Regions from separate parts of the Pectobacterium quasiaquaticum genome, predicted to be linked through region 1. Evidence: predicted binding sites of a transcription regulator. Region 1 holds the regulator's gene; each other region holds the start of a gene.
What was found. The regulator PhoB, encoded in region 1, activates phosphate uptake and scavenging genes when phosphate is short. The targets are predictions, from matches to a motif close to CTGTCATAAAACTGNCNNAT.
Positions count from the first base shown of each region.

Region 2: pitA (inorganic phosphate transporter PitA) is a predicted target of PhoB. The motif match lies at 2,491-2,510, and genes of this name have one in related genera.
Region 3: glpT (glycerol-3-phosphate transporter) is a predicted target of PhoB. The motif match lies at 2,176-2,195, and genes of this name have one in related genera.

Region 1 covers NZ_CP065177.1:3,283,383-3,287,750, forward strand. The annotation lists gene IG609_RS15040 (PstS family phosphate ABC transporter substrate-binding protein) at 1-111, opposite strand, end outside; gene phoR (phosphate regulon sensor histidine kinase PhoR) at 127-1,449, opposite strand; gene phoB (phosphate response regulator transcription factor PhoB) at 1,477-2,166, opposite strand; gene sbcD (exonuclease subunit SbcD) at 2,461-3,699, shown strand; gene IG609_RS15060 (AAA family ATPase) at 3,696-4,368, shown strand, end outside.
Region 2 covers NZ_CP065177.1:4,369,450-4,373,817, reverse strand. The annotation lists gene uspB (universal stress protein UspB) at 447-782, shown strand; gene pitA (inorganic phosphate transporter PitA) at 914-2,419, opposite strand; gene IG609_RS19970 (BaiN/RdsA family NAD(P)/FAD-dependent oxidoreductase) at 2,697-3,902, shown strand; partial or broken gene IG609_RS19965 (IS1 family transposase) at 4,043-4,368, opposite strand, start outside.
Region 3 covers NZ_CP065177.1:4,099,695-4,104,062, reverse strand. The annotation lists gene yigL (sugar/pyridoxal phosphate phosphatase YigL) at 1-642, shown strand, start outside; gene glpT (glycerol-3-phosphate transporter) at 728-2,077, opposite strand; gene glpA (anaerobic glycerol-3-phosphate dehydrogenase subunit A) at 2,581-4,251, shown strand; gene glpB (glycerol-3-phosphate dehydrogenase subunit GlpB) at 4,241-4,368, shown strand, end outside.

The sequences.
Region 1 (4,368 bases):
ATCCGACCCCGCACTGGAGAGATTACCCGCCAGCATCTGACGAGGCTGTGCGGAACACAACGCGCTGAGCAGCAGTAAAAAAGCGCCCGCAATACGAGTGGCGGATGTCATAGATAGCGTTTTCCGTCAGGCTGAAGGTTTCACCGTATTTTCAGCCAGAGAGGCAGGGACAATCAACCGATTCGGCAACGTAAAGACAAAACGTGAGCCCAGACCATCCTCACTCATGATCTCCAGACGCGAATCATGATGGCTAAGCGCATGCTTCACAATCGCCAGCCCCAGCCCGCTGCCGCCCGTTTGTCGTGAGCGCGCCTTATCCACCCGATAAAAGCGTTCCGTCAGGCGCGGCAAGTGCTCGGCCGCAATGCCAGGCCCGTTATCGCTGACCTGAAATTGCGCGCCCTGTGGGATCTTCTGCCAACAAACTTCGATACGCGTTCCCGCTGGCGTATGGTTGACCGCGTTATACACCAGATTGGATACCGCACTGCGCAGCTGTTCTTCATTACCAAACACGCGGAGGCTTTCGTTCACACGAAAGACGATCTCATGACGCCCCTGACTCAGCGTCTGCGCTTCACGCTGCAATACGCGCAGCATCAACGGAATATCGACCTTTTCATTCAGATCGATGGCCGTTGCCGCCTCAATACGGGACAGGGTCAGCAACTGTTTGACCAGCCCGTCCATGCGTCGGGTCTGCTCCTGCATGGTATTCAACGCTTTTCCGCGTAGCGCCGCATCCAGCGTTTCTTCCTGCATCATTTCCAGATAGCCCTGCAACACCGTCAGCGGCGTACGCAGTTCATGGCTCACGTTGGCAAAAAAGTTACGTCTGGCTCCTTCAAGCTGGTGCATTTGCGTAATATCACGCGCCACCATCAATAGCTGGCCTTCGGAATAGGGCATCACGCGGAATTCAACATGGTGGGAATTATTCAACTGCAGCGTGAGAGGACGGCTAAAATCCTGTCCTTTCATGTAATTCGTGAATTCGGGATAGCGCAATAAGTTGAGGATATTCTGACCGTTATCTTCCGGCCAACGAAAACTCAGCAGGTGCTGCGCCAGATGATTACACCAGAAGATCGTTCCTTCTTCGGTGGTGATCACCACGGCATCAGGTAAGGATTCGGCACCGCTGCGAAACCGTTTGATAAGGAGCGCCAGCTCACGGCGTCGGCGTCGATTACGCAACTGCATCTGATAGAGACCGTAAAACAGCGGTTCCCAGCTCCAGCGGCCGGGCGGCGGCGTCATGCTGCGGTCAACCCACAGCCAATAAGAGAGTTTTAGCTGGTTATAAAAATTCCAGCACAGTAAGCCTAATACGGCGACCAGCAGAAACCAGGGCAGATAGCCAAAAATCAGCCCCAGCAGTAAAGCGGGCAAACAAAAAAAAGCTAGCTCCAATGCCAGCCTTTTCCAGGATAAACGTTCTAGCACGTTAATGTGTCTCCGGTTACGATCACCTCAGTAACGCGTTGAAAAACGGTAGCCCGTTCCCCGAACGGTTTGCACCATTTTGTCATGTCCGCTGGTTTCCAGCGCTTTACGCAGGCGACGAATATGAACGTCGACAGTACGATCCTCAACATAAACGTTAGTGCCCCAAACGTGATTCAGCAACTGTTCCCGGCTATAAACACGTTCAGGATGCGTCATAAAGAAATGCAGCAGTTTAAATTCCGTCGGCCCCATGTCCAACGCGTGCTCCTCGGTCGTCACGCGATGTGAGGAAGGATCGAGGTTCAGGCCACGCATTTCAATCACTTCTTCCACCGCCATCGGTGAAATTCGGCGCATGACGGCTTTGATACGCGCCACCAATTCTTTGGGTGAAAACGGTTTGGTAATGTAATCATCCGCCCCCACTTCAAGCCCGCGCACGCGGTCTTCTTCTTCGCCACGCGCGGTCAACATCATCACCGGAATATCACGCGTCAGCGCCTCGCGCTTCATATGCTTGATGAATTGCAGGCCCGACCCGCCTGGCAGCATCCAGTCCAATAACACCAGTTCCGGGAATGGCTCCGACAGTTGCGTCACCGCGCTGTCATAGTCTTCAGCTTCAACGGGTTGATAACCATTTTGTTCCAGTACAAAGCAGACCATTTCACGAATTGGTGCTTCATCTTCCACGACTAATATGCGTTTTGCCATTGTTAATCCTGTCGTTAATCATCGTCGCTGTTAGCAAGCGGAGGCATTATGCGTCAGTTTTATGACAGATTTATGAAAAGCACACGGGCCTCTCTGCACGATTGTTACAACGCGTACATCCGATTTTTCGAGCCGCTTTCCAAAAGCCTGATTCCACCGCGACAGCCGCCATCCCTGCTATATATAATCATGGCATTACGATGACAAAGCACCATGGCGACGACACACCCTTTCACATAATAAATAATGACAACGTCATCCACCGCCACGCGGCATGAATATCGAGAGAGCACGATGCGCATTATCCATACTGCCGATTGGCATTTAGGGCAATATTTTTATACCAAAAGCCGCGCTGCTGAGCATCAGGCTTTTCTAAACTGGCTTATCGTTCAGGTGGAACAACACCAGGTCGATGCCATTATCGTTGCTGGCGATATTTTTGATAACGGCTCTCCTCCCAGCTATGCGCGGGAAATGTATTATAGCTTCGTGGTCGCGCTACAGCGCACAGGCTGCCAGCTCATTGTTCTCGGCGGTAACCACGATTCTGTCGCGATGCTAAATGAATCTCGCGAACTGCTGGCCTGCCTGAACACGCAAGTGATTGCCTGCGCCAGCGACGATCCGGCCCAACAGGTGCTCCTGCTAGAAAACCGTCAAAGACAGCCCAGAGCCCTGCTCTGCGCGATTCCTTTTTTACGTCCGCGTGATGTGTTGACCAGCAAAGCCGGGCAATCCGGGGATGAAAAACAGCTGGCACTACAGGAAGCGATTACCGCGCACTACCAGCAATGTTATCAACTGGCTTGCCAAAAGCGCGACGAGCTTGGCCTGCCGCTGCCGATTATCGCAACCGGACATCTGACGACGATTGGCGCAACCCCCTCAGAATCCGTACGCGATATCTATATTGGTACGCTCGATGCCTTCCCTGCTCAGGCTTTTCCGCCTGCGGATTATATCGCGCTCGGCCATATTCACCGCCCGCAGCGCGTGACCCAAAGCGAGCATATTCGCTACAGCGGTTCGCCCATCCCGTTGAGTTTTGATGAGCTAAACAGCGAGAAATCGGTCTGTCTGGTGAGCTTTGCACCTGACGCGTTACCGCAAACGCCTCCGCAGATAGACATCCTGTCAATTCCCATGACTCAGCCGATGCAATTGATTAAAGGTAGCCTGAGCGATATTGAACAACAGCTGGCCACCTTCAAGAATTATCAGGGCGATAAACCCGTGTGGTTGGATATTGAAATCAACACGCAGGATTATCTGAGCGACATGCAAAAACGCATTCAGGCGATGACCGAGAACCTGCCCGTAGAAGTGCTGCTGCTGCGCCGCACGCGTGAACAACGCCTGCAGGCGATTACCCGACAGGACAAGGAAACGCTGAACGAACTGAGCGTACATGACGTTTTTGAGCGTCGTCTGGTAACGGAGACAGACATGGAAGACAGCCGCCAACAGCGTGTTCGCACGCTGTTTAATCAGGTTATTGACGAACTGGAAAATAGCGAGACGGCCAAATGAAAATTCTCAGTCTGCGCTTAAAAAACCTCAACGCGTTGAAAGGCGAATGGAAGATCGATTTCACGCAAGAGCCCTTTTCCAGTAACGGCTTATTTGCCATTACCGGCCCGACCGGCGCGGGGAAAACCACGCTGCTGGATGCGATCTGTCTGGCGCTGTACCACGAAACGCCACGGCTTGGGCTGCTTTCCGCCAGCCAGAATGACCTGATGACGCGTAACACCGCTGAGTGCCTTGCCGAAGTCGAGTTTGAAGTTAAAGGCGTCGGATATCGCGCCTTCTGGAGCCAGCGTCGGGCAAGAAACGCCCCAGACGGCAATTTGCAGTCTCCAAAGGCCGAACTTGCGCTCATTGAAGACGGCAAGATTCTGTGTGAAAAGCTCAATGATAAGAAAGAGATGATCACACAGCTCACCGGGCTGGATTTTGGCCGCTTCACGCGATCCATGATGCTGTCTCAGGGGCAGTTTGCCGCCTTCCTCAACGCCAAAGCAGATGACCGAGCGGAACTGCTGGAAGAGCTGACCGGCACGGACATTTACGGCCTGATTTCCGAACGCGTCTATGACAAGCACAAGCAGGCAAACGTCGCACTGAGCACGTTACAGGCGCGCGCATCAGGCATTCAGCTTTTAATCGACGACCAGCGCCAGCAGGTGGAAGAACAGC
Region 2 (4,368 bases), 1.1 Mb from region 1:
AGTCGATCACAACCCGTTTTAAAACCTGTTAATTCTATTGATAAGTGTAGTAGAAACCGCTCCTTTTCACAGTTAAATCGCGCAGCTTCTCCTTTCTGAAATGGCATTATCTCGTCGAAAATCGTCCTTTATGCCGATTGCGCCAGCCTCTCTGGCACAAACGAACATTCTTCTTCTACACTACAAGTAGGGGTGGTGAACTTGTCCGCTGCACCTTGGGATGGAAAACGAGAATGGGGCTAGTCGTGATGCCGTTGGCTAGCCAAAATGACAATAAAATCGTGCGCAAGCGCGTGGCATAACTATTCGTAGAAAAAAATGTCACAGAAAAAACGGCGTCGATAAGCGTCGCGGATAATAAATAGTAACGCTTGTCACCGGTGACTGGTGGATAACGGGAATGTATGACCATCGAACCTGACGAATAGAACGACCGGGAGGAAAGCATGATTAGTACATTTGCGCTTTTCTGGGCTTTATGTATCGTCTGTATCATCAATATGGCGAGGTACTATTCTTCATTACGCGTATTACTGCTGATTTTGCGTGACTGTGACCCGCTGCTTTACCAATACGTTGACGGGGGGGGATTTTTTACATCGCATGGCCAGCCAAGTAAACAAATCCGGCTGGTACGCTATATTTACGCGCAACGCTATCTTGATCATCACGACCCTGAGTTTATTCGCCGTTGCGAGCGCGTGCGGGGACAGTTTCTGCTTACGACCGCCCTGTGTGGCCTTATCGTCATCAGTCTGTTTGCGATGACGATATGGTATTAAACGCGGATACTTACACAATTTTCTGGTATTAACATCACTATTGTTATTAACACCATCACTGGTATGACAACCATGAACGTCGATAAAAAGTAAAAAGGCGATTCCCCACAGAATCGCCTTTTTTATGATAGTTAGATCAGCTTCAACGCCAGCCAGTACAGCGTACCGGACATCAGCATTGAGACAGGCAGCGTCAACACCCAGGCAAGCAGAATACTTCTTATCGTTTTGCCCTGTACTCCCCCACCGTCCGCAATCATCGTCCCGGCAACCGCCGAGGATAATACGTGCGTGGTGGAAACCGGCATACCGGTGTAACTGGCAACGCCAATCGACAGAGCCGCCGTCACCTGCGCCGAAACGCCCTGTGCGTAGGTCATGCCTTTCTTACCAATCTTCTCACCGATGGTCACTGCAACGCGTTTCCAGCCCACCATGGTGCCCAGAGACAGCGCCAATGCGACAGCGACGATAATCCAGAGAGGCGCATACTCAACCGTCTGCAGCATGTCTTTACGTAGGTTGCTCAGGTAGCGCTTATCTTCGCCCGACGTTTCTGGCAGCTTGATCACTCGGTCCATCGTGTCAGAGATACACATCAGCAAGCGACGCACTCTGCTACGATCGTCAGGGTTCAACTGGTCGTAACTTTTCAGGTTATTCAGCAGGCCCTGTGTACGTTCAATCGCAATCATTACGCGTGAACTGTCACAGTGAAACTCTTTCTGACCGTTGCTGGGAGTCGTGCTTTCTGGCGTAGGAATGACTGGTGGAGACAGGTCGATAACGTGCGTCAGCGCGTCGCCGTGCTGCTTGTAGTATTCCTGCAAATTGACAACGGCATCACGGGTACGGCTGATGTCATAGCCAGACGCGTTCATGTTGACAATAAAGCCGGCAGGCGCGACGCCAATCAGCACCAGCATAATCAAGCCGATACCTTTCTGACCGTCGTTTGCACCGTGAGAGAAGCTCACCCCAATCGCTGATAAAATCAGCGCGGTACGCGTCCAGAACGGCGGCTTACGTTTGCCGTCCTGCTTTTCGCGATCGACAGGCGTCAGATGCACGCGCTTGCGTTTTTTGCTGTTGTTCCAGAACCGACGCAGTACCAGCAACATCAGACCTGCGACCACCATCCCCACAATCGGCGAGAGCAGCAACGACAGGAAAATGCTGATCATTTTCGGCACGTTCAACGCGTCCACGACGGAGGTATCCGTCAACAGCGCGTTGGTTAAACCAATACCAATAATGGAGCCGATCAGCGTGTGAGAACTGGAGGCAGGAATACCGAAGTACCAAGTACCCAGGTTCCAGATAATGGCGGCCAGCAGCATGGAAAAGACCATCGCCAGGCCGTGCGCCGAACTCACGTTCAGCAATAAATCCGTGGGGAGAAGGTGAACAATGGCATAGGCCACGCTCAGGCCACCCAGCAGTACACCGAAGAAATTAAAGACACCCGCCATAACAACGGCAAACTCGGCGCGCATAGCTCGGGTATAAATAACAGTGGCAACGGCATTCGCAGTATCGTGAAAACCGTTGATGGCTTCATACATCAGTACAAACAACAAAGCCAATATCAACATCAGGCCAGTGTAGTAATCCAAACCGGCAAATAAATGTAGCATAAACGTTAGGCCATTTAGTGGTCATGAACGCGGCGCATTATCTGCGACAAGCAGGGGTCTGGAAAAGCGAAATATGACATTTTTTTGACTTAATATGTGACGACGATCGGTGAATAAACCACTTAATCAATAAAAATCAAATAATTATATATTTTTACTAAAATATGCAAATTGTTACGCTGGTGTCGAACAAAAACCAACACTACAATTTGCCGCCCTACGGCTTTCAGCCTGTGGCAATCCAAGAAGATAAAATCACTCATCGGAGAAATGCATTGTGGAACAGTTTGACGCTGTCATCATCGGTGCCGGTGCAGCAGGCATGTTTTGCGCGGCACAGGCAGGACAACGCGGACTGCGTGTTCTACTGCTCGATAACGGCAAGAAGGCTGGCCGGAAAATATTGATGTCCGGGGGCGGGCGCTGCAACTTTACCAATATGTATGCAGAGCCAGCGGCCTATCTGTCTCACAATCCCCACTTTTGTAAATCGGCACTGGCGCGTTATACCCAATGGGATTTCATCAGTCTGGTCAACAGCCACCGCATCGCTTATCACGAAAAAACCCTCGGCCAGTTATTCTGCGATGATTCCGCCCAGCAAATCGTGGACATGCTGGTAACAGAATGTGAGCGGGCGAACGTCACCCTCCGTCTGCGCAGTGAAGTGACCTCGGTGGAGAAATCAGACGATCGGTTCACCGTCCAGCTAAGCAACGGCACAGCATTCCAGAGCGCATCGTTAGTCGTTGCCTGCGGCGGCCTGTCGATGCCCGGCCTAGGCGCGACGCCGTTTGGCTACCAGCTTGCCGCACAGTTCGGTATCAATGTGCTGCCAACTCGCGCTGCACTGGTGCCCTTTACGCTGCACAAGCCGCTGCTCGAACAGCTACAAACGCTCTCCGGCGTCTCCGTGCCGACCGTCATCACCGCAGAAAACGGCGTGACCTTCCGTGAAAACATCCTGTTTACGCACCGTGGGCTTTCTGGCCCGGCTATTTTGCAGATCTCCAGCTACTGGCAAGCGGGTGAATTCGTCACCATCAATTTGCTACCCGATCGCGATCTCACCCAGCTTATTAATGACGAGCGCGCCACTCACCCGAACCAAAGCCTGAAAAACACGCTGGCACAGTGGCTACCTAAACGACTGGTTGAATGCCTACAGGCGTTAGGACAACTGCCGGACGTCACACTGAAACAGCTCAACAGCGCACAGCAAATGCAGATTGAACAGAGCCTGCAACAGTGGCGCGTGCAGCCAAACGGTACGGAAGGTTATCGCACAGCCGAAGTTACCCTCGGCGGCGTTGATACCCGTGCGTTGTCCTCCAAAACCATGGAAGCCAGCGCGGTGCCGGGGTTGTATTTCATCGGCGAAGTGGTCGATGTGACCGGCTGGCTCGGCGGCTATAACTTCCAATGGGCGTGGAGCTCAGCATGGGCCTGTGCACAGGCGCTGCAAGCCATGCAGGAACGGTAACCTTTTCCCTTATTTCATCAGGAGCAACATCACAACCACAACCGTTCCAATGGATTCGACATTCAGGTCACCTTCGCGAGAATTAATACCCCCCATTAGTCGAACAAAGGGATGTATCATTGCCTGAAGATTTGTACACTTCACCGTGTGACGAATAATGGGTAATGCCTCCAATTAGTAGAACATATATTTTTCTTTTCGATGAAGGCTCCAATGACTTTTTCGTGGATTTCTATTGAGCGCGAGAAGCAAATCGTTTTGCGAGCCAGCCTCTTGATTCGCGTACGGAGAGTCAGGTTGTTACGCTCAATGCGCTGCGTAAAGATTTTACCCGTCAGATGCTTATCCCTCGGCACCTCTCTGGCATAGCTGCCCCATCACTGGTTATCATGCCAATGCTGAACGGCGTCAAAAGTGCCAGCAACTCCCGACATGTATCATCGGTACGTGGACCGAAGGTGTAGGC
Region 3 (4,368 bases), 820 kb from region 1:
GATAACCTCGGCATCAGCGCGTTTATGATTACCTCGAATGGTGCGCGCGTGCACAACTCACAGGGCGAGCTGATTTTCAGCCACAACCTGGATCAGGATATCGCCCGCGACCTCTACAGCGTCGTACACAATAACCCCGATATGCTGACGCACGTTTACCGCGATGATGAGTGGTTTATGAACCGTCCGCGCGCGGAAGAAGAGCGCTTCTTCAAAGAGTCGATCTTTAAATACAAGCTGTTCGAGCCTGCACTGCTCGAAACCGATGGCGTCAGCAAGGTGTTCTTTACCTGTGATTCCCATGAACAGCTGTTACCGCTGGAAGAAGCGATCAATGCGCGCTGGGGCGACCGCGTTAACGTGAGCTTTTCGACGCTTACCTGTCTGGAAGTGATGGCGGGCGGCGTGTCTAAAGGCCATGCGCTGGAACAAGTGGCGAAGATTATCGGCTTCTCGCTCAAAGAGTGTGTGGCGTTTGGTGATGGCATGAACGACTACGAAATGCTGTCGATGGCGGGTAAAGGTTGCGTGATGCAGAACGCGCATCAGCGCCTGAAAGATATGTTGCCGGATCGCGAAGTGATTGGCTCTAACGCGGACAGCGCGGTGCCGAATTACCTGCGTGAACTGTTTCTGAAGTAATCAGCGCTGAGGTTGTGCTGTGATTTATGGCACAAACGAAGGCGGCGTCATCATGACGCCGCCAGAGGGATGCTACAAGAGTGGGTTAGGCGCGACTGGCTAACTCTGCTTTATGTTTTTTCTCATTCAGCATAACAACAACCAACAGAAGTACCGCCAGAATGCTGCCGCCGATCATCACCATGAAGCCACCGTCCCAACCGAAGAAGTCAACGGTGTAGCCGACGATGGCGCTAGCGGCAACGGAACCACCGAGGTAACCGAACAGGCCGGTGAAGCCCGCTGCGGTACCTGCTGCTTTTTTCGGTGCCAGTTCCAGTGCATGCAGACCAATCAGCATGACTGGGCCGTAAATCAGGAAGCCGATAACGATCATACAGGCCATGTCCACACCCGGGTTGCCGGCTGGGTTCATCCAGTAAACGATGGTGGCTATTGTCACCAGCGTCATGAAGAACACGCCCGTTGCACCACGGTTGCCTTTGAAGACCTTGTCGGACATCCAGCCGCACAGCAGCGTGCCCGGAATACCCGCGTATTCGTACAGGAAGTAAGCCCAGGAAGATTTATCCAGTGCGAAGTGTTTAACTTCTTTCAGATAGGTCGGGGACCAGTCGAGGATGCCGTAACGCAGCAGGTAAACGAAAACGTTGGCGATCGCGATGTACCATAGCAGTTTGTTCGGGAAAACGTACTGCATGAAGATCTGCTTAGCCGTCAGTTCTTCTTCCGCTTTTTCATTGTAATCAGCAGGATAATCGTTTTTGTATTCTTCAATCGGTGGCAGACCGCAGGATTGCGGTGTGTCACGCATCAGTGCAAATGCGATAAGCGCAACCAGAATAGCGGCGAAGGCCGGCATGTAGAGTGCGGCTTTCCAGTCGTTAAACCAGGCCATACCCAACAGGAACAGCAGAGGCGGAAGCCCACCGCCGACGTTGTGAGCACAGTTCCATACGGACACGATACTGCCGCGTTCTTTTTGTGACCACCAGTGAACCATGGTGCGTCCACACGGTGGCCAGCCCATCCCTTGGAACCAACCGCACAAGAACAGCAGGACGAACATGACAGCAATGCTAGAGGTTGCCCAGGGTACGAAGCCCATGAATAACATGACGGCTGCTGCCAGAATTAGACCCGCAGGTAGGAATACACGTGGGTTGGAGCGGTCAGATACCGAACCCATGATGAATTTGGAAAAGCCGTAGGCGATGGAAATACCCGACAGCGCGAACCCAAGGTCACCGCGCGAGAAGCCTTGTTCAATCAGATAAGGCATGGCTAGTGTGAAGTTTTTACGTACCAGATAGTAGGCGGCGTAGCCAAAAAAGATCCCCATGAAAATCTGCCAGCGCAGGCGGCGATAGAGCGGATCGACGTGTTCTTGCGACACGCGTGGCTGGTGGGCGGCAGGCCTAAAAATACTCAGCATAGATATCTCCAATGCGAAAAAAAACGAGAGCTTTTTTGTTCTATTACGAACGATATTGTATGGGGCTAGCGTACAAATGAGTGTGATTCATGACGCTAATGTTACACTTTTATGAAACTGTGACGATTTTTGCGCTCATGTTAACAGAATTGGAAAATTCCACAGTGTGGTTTTAGTGATGAAAATCACACTTATTGTTTTTATACACCCATTGATTTTCGTTTTGTGCTCGTTTTTGCTCTTTATCAAACATTAACCCTTCTTTCTGTGTCCCAATAGCAACATATACGCCCTAAATAATTCGAGCTGCGTGACAAAACGTTAGCGTTTTGAACAACGCTCTGCGTTGACCCTTTAGGGCAAGGCCCATTTATGGCCTTGTAACGCGGCAACCGCGCGAATCCCCAGGAGCTTACTCAGGTAAGTGACTGGGGTGAGTAAGGGCGGCCAACGCACAAGCAGCTTGAAGTATGACGGGGATACCATCCGCCTGGAGCGAGAACATGATGCAAAATACGGGGAACTGGCGTGAAACTGACGTGGTTGTCATCGGCGGTGGTGCGACGGGAGCGGGTACGGCACGAGACTGTGCCCTGCGTGGACTGCGCTGCCTGCTGCTTGAACGTTATGACATTGCGACCGGCGCGACCGGGCGTAATCACGGCTTATTACACAGCGGTGCCCGCTATGCAGTAACCGATGGCGAGTCTGCCCGCGAATGTATTGAAGAAAACCAGATTCTCCGGCGGATAGCTCGCCACTGTATTGAGCCTACCGACGGTCTGTTTATCACCTTGCCAGAAGACGATCTCGGTTGGCAGGCGCAGTTTATTACCGCCTGTCAGCAGGCGGGAATTCGCGCGCAGGCGTTGGACCCGCAGGAAGCGTTACGACTGGAACCGGCAGCAAATCCGACGCTGATTGGCGCGGTGCGCGTGCCGGATGGTTCGGTCGATCCTTTTCGCCTGACGGCGGCCAACATGATCGATGCCTGCGAGAACGGCGCGGAAGTGTTGACCTATCACGAGGTCATCGGGCTGATTCGCAATGGCGATCGTATTACCGGCGTGCGCGTTTTCGACCATAAAAAAGGTGTAGAAACAGAAATTTATGCACAGGTGGTGGTCAACGCGGGCGGTATTTGGGGGCAACACATTGCGGAATATGCCGATCTGCGTGTGCGCATGTTCCCAGCAAAAGGCGCGCTGTTGATTCTTGGGCACCGCATCAACAACATGGTGATCAACCGCTGCCGTAAACCGGCGGACGCCGACATTCTGGTGCCGGGCGATACCATTTCGCTGATTGGCACCACCTCAACCCACATCGATTACGATCAAATCGACAATATGCTCGTGACGCCTGCTGAGGTGGAAACGCTGATGCGGGAAGGCTCGATGCTAGCGCCGACGTTGGCGAGTACGCGCATTCTACGCGCCTATGCGGGCGTTCGACCGCTGGTTGCCAGCGATAGCGACCCCAGCGGACGCAGCGTGAGTCGCGGCATTGTGCTGCTCGACCATGCCAGCCGCGACGGGCTGGAAGGATTTATTACCATCACCGGCGGCAAGCTGATGACCTACCGCCTGATGGCGGAATGGGTGACTGACTCCATCTGCAAAAAGCTGGGTCATGAGGTGGCCTGCTCAACGGCACAGACGCCGCTGCCCGGCTCTGAGTCGCTGGATGAGGTGAGAACCGCTCCTCACGCTCTGTCAGCTTATCCTGCGGCAAAACCGCTCTCTGCACCGCTGCGCGGTTCGGCGATTTATCGTCACGGTGAACGTGCCGAGCGAATGCTGTCCGGTGAGCGTCTGGACCGCAGTCTGGTGTGCGAATGTGAGGCGGTGACGGCGGGGGAAGTACGCTACGCCGTGGAATCGTTACAGGTGAATAACCTGATTGATTTACGTCGGCGCACCCGCGTGGGTATGGGCACCTGTCAGGGTGAACTCTGTGCCTGTCGTGCGGCGGGTCTGCTGTGCCGTCTGGGCACCGCGACGCCGGAGCAGTCGCTCACGCAGCTCAGCCAGTTTTTGAACGAACGCTGGAAAGGGATTCGCCCAGTTGCGTGGGGCAATGCGCTGCGCGAAAGCGAGTTTACCAGTTGGATTTATCAGGGATTGTGCGGCCTGACGGCCAGCGACAGTCAGGAGGATCGTCATGCGCTATGACGTTGTGATTATCGGCGGCGGGCTGGCGGGATTGACCTGCGGCATTCGCTTAGCGGAGCAGGGAAAACGCTGTGCGATTGTCAGCGCGGGGCAGAATGCGCTGCATTTTTCTTCCGG